One region of the Micrococcus porci genome, then DNA from elsewhere that is predicted to be linked to it. Evidence: riboswitches for the same ligand, from Rfam matches in the RefSeq annotation. Region 1 holds a riboswitch; each other region holds the start of a gene.

Region 1 (3,264 bases):
GGTGCCGCCCCGGGTGACGACGCCGGCCGCCCCACCGTCCGGGCGATCCTGGCCCGGCCCGGTGTCGGCTCGGCCATGCTGGCGTCCCTGGCGCTGCTGGCCGTGCTGGACATCCTCACCGCGTTCCTGCCCGTGGTGGGGGAGCGGCACGGCGTGAGCGCCGCGTGGGTGGGGGCGCTGCTGGCGCTGCGCGGGGCCGGCTCGCTCGTCTCCCGCGTGTTCCTGCCGCGGCTGCGCCGCCGGTTCTCACGCGAGCTGCTGCTGGCGGTGGCGCTGTGGGCGTCCGCGGCGACGATCGCGGCGGTGCCCGTGGGGATGACCTCCGGGCTGCTCTGGCTGGCCGCCGCGGCCGCGGTGGCGGGCGGGCTCACCCTGGGCGTCGGGCAGCCGCTGACGATGTCCGTGATCAGTGAGGCCGTGCCGCACGCCTGGCGCTCCACCGCCCTGGCGGTGCGGCTGATGGGCAACCGGCTGGGCCAGGTGGTGCTGCCCGCGGCGGCGGGACTGGCGGCGGCGCCCCTGGGCCCGTCCGCCGCGGTGTGGACGGCGTGTGCCGTGCTCGCGGTCTCGGGCGCGGAGCGGGCGGCGCGCTCGCGACGACGACGGCCCCCGCGCTCCGTGCGGAGTGGCGGGGGCCGTGGTGGATCGGCGTCAGCCGATCAGTGAACCGGTGTGGTTCAGAGCTTGGTGACGTCGGCGGCCTGCAGGCCCTTGGGACCCTGCTGGGTCTCGAACTCGACGCGGTCGTTCTCCTGCAGCTCCTTGAAGCCGTTGCCCTGGATGGCGGAGAAGTGCACGAAGACGTCGGCGGAGCCGTCCTCGGGGGCGATGAAGCCGTAGCCCTTCTCGGAGTTGAACCACTTGACGGTGCCAACAGCCATGTTGGTGTCCTTTCGATGTGCCCGCGGTGATGCGGGCGGTTGGGCCGGGTGCGGAGTCGCACACGGGTGAAGCGGTAGAACTGAACCGCCTGCCCAACGCTCATCCGGATCCGGCGGACCGGCCCGACAAGCAGTGAATTGCGAGATACAGCTGAATCAACTTCAGGCTCCATCATTGCACGGATCTCGCCGACCGGGGACCAGGGGCTGAAATGTTCACCTGGAGTTCTCTCAGAGCGCGCGCAGGCCGTGGAAGAGATTGCGGTGCAGGGCGGCCGGGGGAGCGTCGTCCGTGTGATCCGCGAAGGCCGTCACCTCCAGCAGCACCACCGTGTGGTCGCCCGCCGGGACCTCGGCGTGCACCCGCGTCTCGAGCCAGAGCGAGGAGCCCCCGATCAGCAGGGCGTCGTGCGGGCTGCGGTGCACGTCGAGACCGGCGAAGCGGTCGCCCTCGCGGGCGGCCAGCTGACGGCACAGTGGCGTCTGGTCCGCCGCGAGCAGGGAGACGCCGATCGCCCCGGCCCGGCGCAGGCGCGGCCAGGTGCGGGAGCTGTTCTGCGCGGAGAAGGACACGAGGGCCGGCTCCCAGGAGATGCCCACGCCGAAGGAGGAGGACACCATCACCTCGGGGACGTCGTCGGCGAGGCCCGCCAGCGCGACGACCCCGGTGGGGAAGGCCGAGAGGCCGGAGCGGAGGTTGCCGAGGGACAGGTCGGTGTCCCACGCGGCGGTGTGGGGTGCGTGGATCAGGGTCATGGCGCGCGTCCTCTTCCGACGACTGACGCGGCTCCGCAGACAGCGGGAACGCGGATCGCCCGGATCCGCGGAGACGCGGTACTTGCCCGCCGGGGTGTCCGAGGGGCCGAATCATCACCTGGAGCACCCCACTACTGCGTGAGAGGGTTGCCGTCCCGCCGGCCAGGGCCGTGAATGACGGGAACTCGTGATTCTGGGGACCAGCCTACGGAGGGGTCCGTGGGGCGGTCAAAAGCGGTCCGGAGCGTGGGCGACGCGCGGGGTCGCAGTCGGATGCACCGATCGGGTGGGAGGACGACCCCTCCAGCATCTTCGACGGCGAGGGGGATCACATGAAAATGTGATGCTTGACACATGGCACGGCGGGCCATCACGATTCACTTACTCGAGAGGGGGGGGGAGCTCGAGACCGCAGCCCACGGCCCCCGCATACGGTTCTCTGAAAGGGATCGAATCATGCGGATGAATATCAAGAAGAAGCTGGCGGCCCTGGCGTCCGGCACCGTGGTCGCCGCCTCACTGATGGTGGCTCCGGCAGCGGGGGCGGCAACGACTCCCGGGGATGGAGAGGCCGTCTCGCCGGACGCGTACTGCGCCGAGGAGTATTGGACGAACACCTCAGTGACGTCGAACACCTTCAAGCAGTCCTACTCATCTTATTCTTCGGTGTCCGGGGCGCCTGGTGTGACGCTCACCATCGCCACCGGGCGGACGTTCGGTGTCAGCGGCGACATCACGGGCGAGGTGTCCGGAGATGTCAGTGCCATCCTCGCGGGGGTCTCCGCGAAGGTCGGCACCCGAGTGGGAGTGAGCTACTCCTCCACCAACACTGTGAGCGGGACATGGAAGGTGCCCAGCACCTACACGAACGGAGGCAAGCTTGCCATTGGTGCCAAGCGTGCGCAGGGGACGTGGAACCGTCAGATGCTGAACAGGGCCTGCAATGTGGTCACCCTGCGCAGTGGGTCGTTCTACACCCCGTGGCAGCAGTTCTACTTCCAGCACTACAAGCTCTGATGCGGCGCGTGGTCCGGCGTCGGGCGCAGGGCGCCCGACGCCGGACGCCGGACCATCGACTTCTCTTCCCTCGACGAACAGGCCTCCCATGTTTCCGCTCTTCCCACTTTCTCCTTCACGTCGTCTAGCCGCCCTCGCCGCCGCTGTTCTCGTCGGCGCGACGATCTCCGGGTGCTCCACCTCTCAGGCTGAAAACCCGACCCCCTCGAGCGCGTCCGCAGCTTCTGCAAGTGCGAGCCCTTCGGCGTCGGCCGCCACGGGCAGCTCCTCCGACGTCGACACTCAGGCCTCGCGTGACGGGGAAGCGTTGCCGGCGGCTCTCTTCCAGGAGGATGGGATGACGCTGGAGGAGTACACGCGTCAGAATCCGGACTCTGACTACCTCCATCCGGAGACGGAGTCCGTTCTACAAGAAAAGGTCGGGACGGGCACGCAGCAGATCACCGTGGACGCTCAGGAGGGCGCAGTCCTGCGCGTCATCCTGCTATGCCCTTCGGATGCGACGGGCAAGACGGACATCCACACCTCGCGGGGCGCTGAGGGGGAGAAGACCTGGATGGCGGGGTCGGAGGCACTCTGTGGTGGGTGGTCTGCGGCGACCCCTCCCGTG
Region 2 (3,264 bases), 760 kb from region 1:
CGGGACCAGGCGCGCGCCGTCGGCGCCGGCCTGCAGCGCGTGACGGACGGCGTCGGCCACGCGGGCGCCGTCGCCCTCGAGCGTCACGTCGGCGACGATGCGCGTCGGCTCCACGGGCACGGCCGGGGTGGCGCCTCGTCGACGCCGATCCGGCAGCCGCGCGGCGTCCGTGCGGCCGACCTCGGCGGCGGGGAGCAGGACGACGTCGGCGGTGCGGCGGGCAGCCTCCAGGCCGGCCGGTCCTGCGGCCTCCACCAGCACGGGGAGCCGGCCCTGGGGCGGCCGCGGGGTGATGGAGGGGCCGCGCACGCTGAACCGCTCGGCCTCGACGTCGACGTGGTGCACACGCTCGCGGTCGATGAACCGGCCGGTGGCGATGTCCCGGATCTCGGCGTCGGGCTCCCAGCTCTCCCAGAGGTCGCGGACGGCGGCCACCGCGTCCTGCAGCTCCTCCCACAGCTCGAGGTCCACCCGCGACGCCTGCAGCCCCGGGGTCCGTTCGGCCGGGTGCCGGCGGCGGCCGAACAGGGCGGAGACCTCCGGCGCGGCGGAGACGGTCGCGAGCCAGCCGGCCCGGCCGTGGGAGACGTGGTCGAGGGTGGCCAGCCCGATGGACACGTGGAACGGCTCGGTGTGGGTGGTGGTGACCTCCGGGACCAGGCCGATCCGGTGCGTGCGGGTGGCCGTCCAGCAGGCCGCGAGGACGGCGTCGATCCGGTGCGTCCCCGCCTGCGGGGCGGTGCCGAGCGGGTCGGTGAGGACGGCCCAGTCCAGGCTCGTCTCCTCCAGGGCCTGGGACAGCCGGGTCCAGTGGCCGCGGGCGTCGGCGGGGGTCTGGGTGGTCAGGGCGATGCCCAGGGTGGGCGTGGGGGTGCTCATGCGGTCCTCCAGATCTCGGCGAGTCGGGTCAGGGTCTCGACGCGGTGTTCCACCCGGTGGGCCGAGGCGCTGATGAGCAGCTCGTCCGCTCCGGTGAGCCGGGCCAGCGCGTCGAGTCGTTCGGCGACCTGCTCGGCCGTGCCGACGAAACGGGTCTGGAGGCGGTCGGCGACCAGGGCCTCCTCCTGCGGCGTGCGGGAGGGCTCGGGGTGCGCGGGCGAGGGGTAGGGGACCGCGCCGGCGCCGGAGCGGATCGACAGCACCCACGCGGCGTAGCCGCTGGCCCGTCGGCGGGCTTCGGCGGCGGTGTCTGCGATCAGGACCTCGGCGGAGACGGACACCACGGGACAGGGCACCTCGGGCGAGGGGCGGAACAGCTCCCGGTACCGGCGGACGGCGGCGACGGTGCCGGCGGGGCTGACGTGGTAGTTCGCGCCGAAGCGCAGCCCGCGGCGGGCCGCGACCTCGGCGGAGACGCCGGGGCCGGAGCCGAGGACCCACGGTTCGACGTCGACCGCCGGACGGGCGACGACCTGGCCCAGCGCGGCGCCGTCGTGCTGCGCCGTCCCGTCCAGCAGGCCCAGCAGCAGGTCCACCTGGGCCCCGTAGTCGAGGGCCGGGGTGGACGGTGTGGGCAGCAGGGCCCGGGAGGCCGCGCGCAGCGGAGAGCCGAGGGCCGCGGACAGGTCCGGGGCGGCGGGGATCACCACGCCGTCGACCTCGCTCGGACCGGCGGCGGGGTCCTGGCCGGAGGAGGCGCCGGCTCCGGCGGGTTCACGCTGCGGGTCCTGTGCGGGTCCGCCGTCGCCCGTCGGGGTCTCGGCCCGGGTGCCCGGCGGCGGACCGCCGGGGGCTGCGGCGCGGCCCAGGCCGAGGTCGATCCGGCCGGGGAAGGCCGCGGCGAGCAGCCCGAAGTCCTCGGCCAGGACCAGCGGGGTGCGCGGCCCCACCAACGACGCCGCCGACCCCAGCCGGATGTGCTGGGTGACGGGGCCGACCAGGGCGAGGGTCAGTGCCGGGTTCGACCCCAGCACCCCGGGGTTCAGGTGGTGCTCGCCGTGCCAGAGGCGCCGGTAGCCGAGGGCGTCGGCGGCGGCCGCCAGCGTGCGTGCGTCGTCGATCGCCTCGCGGGGATCGGTCTCGGCCGGCAGCAGCACGGGGTCGAAGACGCTGAGAGGGATGCTCATCGGTTCCTCCTGAGTGGGTGAGCTCGTCCGGATGTGCGGTGATGCTGCGGTGTCGAGGCCGGCACCGCAGACGACGGTGCCGTGGGGGTCAGCGGGTGCATGCGGATCGCTCTCAGGGTCGGTGGGCGGGTGTCCTCACCGGCGCCGGGGGCGTGCACCCCTGGGCCGTGCTTGCCGCTGTCGCGGCCGGATCGTCATCTGGGGCACCCCGTCACGGTGAAGGGGTTGCCGACCGACTCGGCCAGAGCCGTAGGGAGTCGGTTCTCTTGATCGCTGCCCTCACCGTAGGAAGAGGTGGGCGTGGGATCCACGGGGCGGCGGTGAGCGGTCATCTCCGCGGCGCCGCGGCACCCTCCGGCTGCGGCGGCGTCGGACACGAGGCGGGCGTCGGAGCGGGTGACGGGGTCCGGCACGCAACCGGCGCAGGGCCCAGGGCCGAGCCAGACGTTTCGGTCGTCTCCGCAGGGTGGAGGAAGCAGGTTTCTCTGGCTCAGCGCTGGGGTGCCGCTGGGCCGCGACAGGGCCGCCACCCACGGACGTGTCCTCCGTCACGGTCAGGGCATGTCGTCACGGTCGGGGCACGTCACGAACCGGGCGCCGGACGCGTGGCCGGGCCCGGCGAGGCCGTCATGAACCCCTGGGCCGGACCGACTTCCACCGCCGGTCGCGTCGGCGTTGCATGGTGCGGAACCGTCGCCCGCCCGGCCGCGCCCCTGCGACCGGGCGGCCCTGGAAAGGAGACCCATGAGCACCGCCGAGAACGCCGGGGCCGGAGCACCCACCCGCCCGGACGAGCACCGCGAGATCCTCTTCAACGCATTCGACATGAACTGCGTCGCCCACCAGTCCCCGGGGCTCTGGCGTCACCCCGACGACCACGCCCGCGACTACAACACCCTCGGCTACTGGACGCGCCTGGCGCAGACGCTGGAGAAGGGCCTCTTCGACGGCCTGTTCATCGCCGACGTCCTCGGCCCGTACTCCGTGTACGGCGGCACCTCCGAGGCCGCCATCAGGACCGGCGCGCAGACCCCCGTGAACGACCCGTTCCTGCTCGTCTCCGCGATGGCCGCGGTCACCGAGCACCTCGGCTTCGGCGTCACCGCCGGCACCGCCTACGAGCACCCCTACCCGTTCGCCCGCCGCCTCGCCACGCTCGACCACCTCACGGGCGGCCGCGTCGGCTGGAACGTGGTCA
Region 3 (3,264 bases), 1.2 Mb from region 1:
GGAGGGGCTGTTCCTGCCGCTGCGCACCTGGCCCGTGGTGCTCTCCCTCGCGCTGCTGCGCGGGGCGTACCACCTGTATCAGGGTGTGGGGCCGGGGATCGGCAACGCACTCATGGGGGCGGTGTTCGTGCTGGTGTTCCTGCGGGTGCGCCGCGTCATGCCGCTGGTGCTGGCGCACTTCCTGCTCGATGCCGTGGGGTTCGTGGGCTACCCGCTGCTGGCGCGGGCGGGGCTGCTGGGCTGAGCGCCGGGCGGCACGTCAGAGCGTGACCTCGCCCTTCGGGGTCGAGAAGGTCACGGAGACGATGCCCGGGGTGCCGGAGGGGGCCACGTAGTCCACGGACACGTCGGCGACCTCGTCGTCCTCCGTGCCGCCCAGCCACTCGCGCAGGCGGTCCGGGGAGCCGGCGATCGAGAGCCGGGCGATCGAGGCCTGGGCCGGGGCGGCCTGCGAGGGGTGCATGTCCTCCTGGCCGTCGGCCCAGCGCAGGATGAACGGCAGCTGCGGGTCGGCGAGGGTGCCCTTGACGCCGATCTGGCGCCAGGAGAGCTCGCGGCCGTCCGGGAAGCGGCGGTTGCCGGGGACGGCCTCGCGGCCGAGGCGGCGCTCGAAGCGGCCGATGTCGTTCGTGGTCACGGCCCAGCTCATCCAGCCGCCGCCCTGCTCGGACCGCGTGCGGACCAGCTGGCCGAACGGGGCGCTGAGGGACGCGGGATGGTCCAGGGCCTCGACGACCTCGAGGTACTGGTTGCCGGTCATGGGGAACAGGGCGTTCTGCGTGCCGAAGCGCGGGTGGATCCCGCCCTTGACGCGCTCCACGCCGAGCCGCTCGGCGATGCGGGCGACGGTGGCGTCCAGGCCCTCCGGGCCGGCGGCGTAGGACACGTGGTCCATGCGACAGGTGTTCACGGCGCGGATCCTTCCGTTCCCCCGGCGGGCCGAGGGGTTGACCTGGGTGCGTGCTGCGAGGAACGGCCGGCCCTTGACGCGCCGGGTGCCCCCGTGCCGGAAGCGTATCCGCGCGTGACCTGTGTGACGAAATCGGGGAGGACGGTGTCGCTACACTGAGGCCCACGGTCACGAGAGTCAGCGCAAGGCCCCGGCGAGCTGACCGGCAACCCTCCTCCGCGGTGGGGTGCCCCGGGTGACGACCAGGCCGGCCCCGCACCCGGGCGCCGGCAAGCGCGGGCCGTCCCTGGCGTCCCGGGGCGGCGTGCACCCCTGGTGCGCCCGGCCCGGTTCCGGGAAGGTCCCTGACTCCCCAGGAGGACCAGCCATGAGCACCCAGCCCACCCCCCGCAGGGGCTTCTCCACCACGCAGATCCACGCCGGCACGGACGCCCCGCACGCCTTCGGGGCGACGGCCCTGCCGATCTACCAGACCACCTCGTACGACTTCCCGTCCGCCCAGGTCGCGGCGGACCGCTTCGCGCTCGCGGACCTCGGCCCCATCTACACGCGCATCGGCAACCCCACACAGTCGGCGGTGGAGGAGAAGATCGCGGCCCTCGAGGGCGGTGTGGGCGCCCTCCTGCTGGCCTCGGGCCAGTCGGCCACCACGTTCGCGATCCTCAACGTGGCCGGCGCCGGTGACCACGTCGTCGCCTCCGCCTCCCTCTACGGCGGCACGCAGAACCTGTTCAAGCACACCCTGGCGCGCGTCGGCGTCGAGGTCACCTTCGTGCAGGACCCCGACGACCTGGACGCCTGGCGCGCCGCGGCCCGCCCGGAGACCAAGGCCTTCTTCGCGGAGGCCCTGGGGAACCCGCGCGGGGACGTGCTGGACGTGGCCGGGGTCGCCGCCGCGGCCCACGACGCCGGGGTGCCCCTGATCGTGGACAACACCCTCACGACCCCCTACCTGCTGCGGCCGTTCGAGCACGGGGCGGACGTCGTGGTCCACTCCGCCACGAAGTACCTCGGCGGGCACGCGGCCGCGATGGCCGGCGTGATCGTGGACTCCGGCCGGTTCGACTTCGCGCGGGACCCGGAGCGGTTCCCGGGGTTCAACGAGCCGGACGAGTCCTACCACGGCCTGGTCTACGCCCGGGACCTGGGCGTGGGCTCGCCCCTCGGAGCGAACCTCGCCTTCGTCCTCAAGGCCCGCGTGCAGCTGCTGCGCGACTACGGCTCGGCCATCTCCCCGTTCAACGCGTTCCTGGTGAACCTGGGCCTGGAGACCCTGTCCCTGCGCATGGACCGGGCCGTCGCCAGCGCGCTGGCCGTGGCCCGCCACCTGGAGGGCCACCCCCAGGTGGAGTCCGTGTCCCACCCCGGGCTCGAGTCCAGCCCGTGGCACGCCCGCGCCCAGGAGCTGCTGCCCCGGGGCGCCGGCGCGTTCGTGTCCTTCGAGATCGCGGGGGGTGCCGCCGCGGGGGCCGCCTTCGTGGACGGCCTCGAGCTGCACCACCACGTGGCGAACATCGGGGACGTCCGCTCGCTGGTGGTGCACCCGGCGTCGACGACGCACGCCCAGCTGGCCGAGGACGAGCAGCGCGCCGCCGGGGTGACACCGGGGCTGGTGCGGCTCTCCCTGGGCCTGGAGGACGTGGAGGACATCCTCGCAGACCTGGACAAGGGCTTCGCGGCCGCGGCCGCCGCCCTCGACGCCGCCGATGCCGCCGAGCAGGACTGAGGGCCATGACCGCCATCGACCCCCGCATCCTGCCCGGCCACGCCGCCCATCGTCCGCACCAAGGCCCGCAGGGCGAGGCCGCCCCCTCCGCCCGCTCCGCCGCCCCGCACGACGCGCGGCCGGCCGACCGCCTCCCCGCCGGCGAGTTCCGCACGCTCTCCGTGGGCCCGCTGGAGCTCGAGGCCGGCGGACGCCTGCCGGGCGTCGAGCTCGCCTTCGAGACGTGGGGCACGCTCGCCGAGGACGGCGCCAACGCCGTGCTCGTCCTGCACGCCCTCACGGGCGACTCCCACGTGGCCTCCCACCGCCGCGACGAGTCCGCGGGCTGGTGGGAGGAGCTGATCGGGCCGGGCCTGGCCGTGGACACGGACCGCTGGTTCGTCGTCGCACCCAACATGCTCGGCGGCTGCGACGGCTCCACGGGGCCGTCCTCACCGGCCCCGGACGGTGCGCCCTGGGGCGGCCGGTTTCCGTTCGTCACCATCCGGGACGCCGTGGCGGCCGAGCGCCGCCTCCTCGACGCGCTCGGCGTCACCGCGCTGCAGGCCGTGATCGGCGGGTCCATGGGCGGCGCGCGCGCCATCGAGTGGGCCGTCTCCCACCCGGACCTGGTGCGCGGCGTGGCGGT

The links. A riboswitch is a leader RNA that binds a small molecule or an ion and turns the genes downstream of it on or off. The one in region 1 is predicted to bind S-adenosylmethionine.
Region 2: linked by a shared signal. The riboswitch ahead of KW076_RS00665 (LLM class flavin-dependent oxidoreductase) and the one ahead of KW076_RS04365 (flavin reductase family protein) in region 1 are both predicted to bind S-adenosylmethionine.
Region 3: linked by a shared signal. The riboswitch ahead of KW076_RS11345 (O-acetylhomoserine aminocarboxypropyltransferase/cysteine synthase family protein) and the one ahead of KW076_RS04365 (flavin reductase family protein) in region 1 are both predicted to bind S-adenosylmethionine.

What each region holds. Positions count from the first base shown of each region.
Region 1 is NZ_CP083691.1:909,014-912,277, forward strand. Features, by position in the region: gene KW076_RS04355 (MFS transporter) at 1-666, shown strand, start outside; gene KW076_RS04360 (cold-shock protein) at 678-881, opposite strand; gene KW076_RS04365 (flavin reductase family protein) at 1,113-1,637, opposite strand; SAM riboswitch class IV at 1,711-1,830, opposite strand; gene KW076_RS04370 (hypothetical protein) at 2,100-2,654, shown strand; gene KW076_RS04375 (hypothetical protein) at 2,992-3,264, shown strand, end outside.
Region 2 is NZ_CP083691.1:149,354-152,617, reverse strand. Features, by position in the region: gene KW076_RS00670 (LLM class flavin-dependent oxidoreductase) at 1-879, opposite strand, end outside; gene KW076_RS00665 (LLM class flavin-dependent oxidoreductase) at 876-2,066, opposite strand; SAM riboswitch class IV at 2,229-2,338, opposite strand; gene KW076_RS00660 (LLM class flavin-dependent oxidoreductase) at 2,811-3,264, shown strand, end outside.
Region 3 is NZ_CP083691.1:2,397,028-2,400,291, reverse strand. Features, by position in the region: gene KW076_RS11355 (CPBP family intramembrane glutamic endopeptidase) at 1-244, shown strand, start outside; gene KW076_RS11350 (VOC family protein) at 260-910, opposite strand; SAM riboswitch class IV at 1,077-1,192, shown strand; gene KW076_RS11345 (O-acetylhomoserine aminocarboxypropyltransferase/cysteine synthase family protein) at 1,278-2,636, shown strand; gene metX (homoserine O-acetyltransferase MetX) at 2,642-3,264, shown strand, end outside.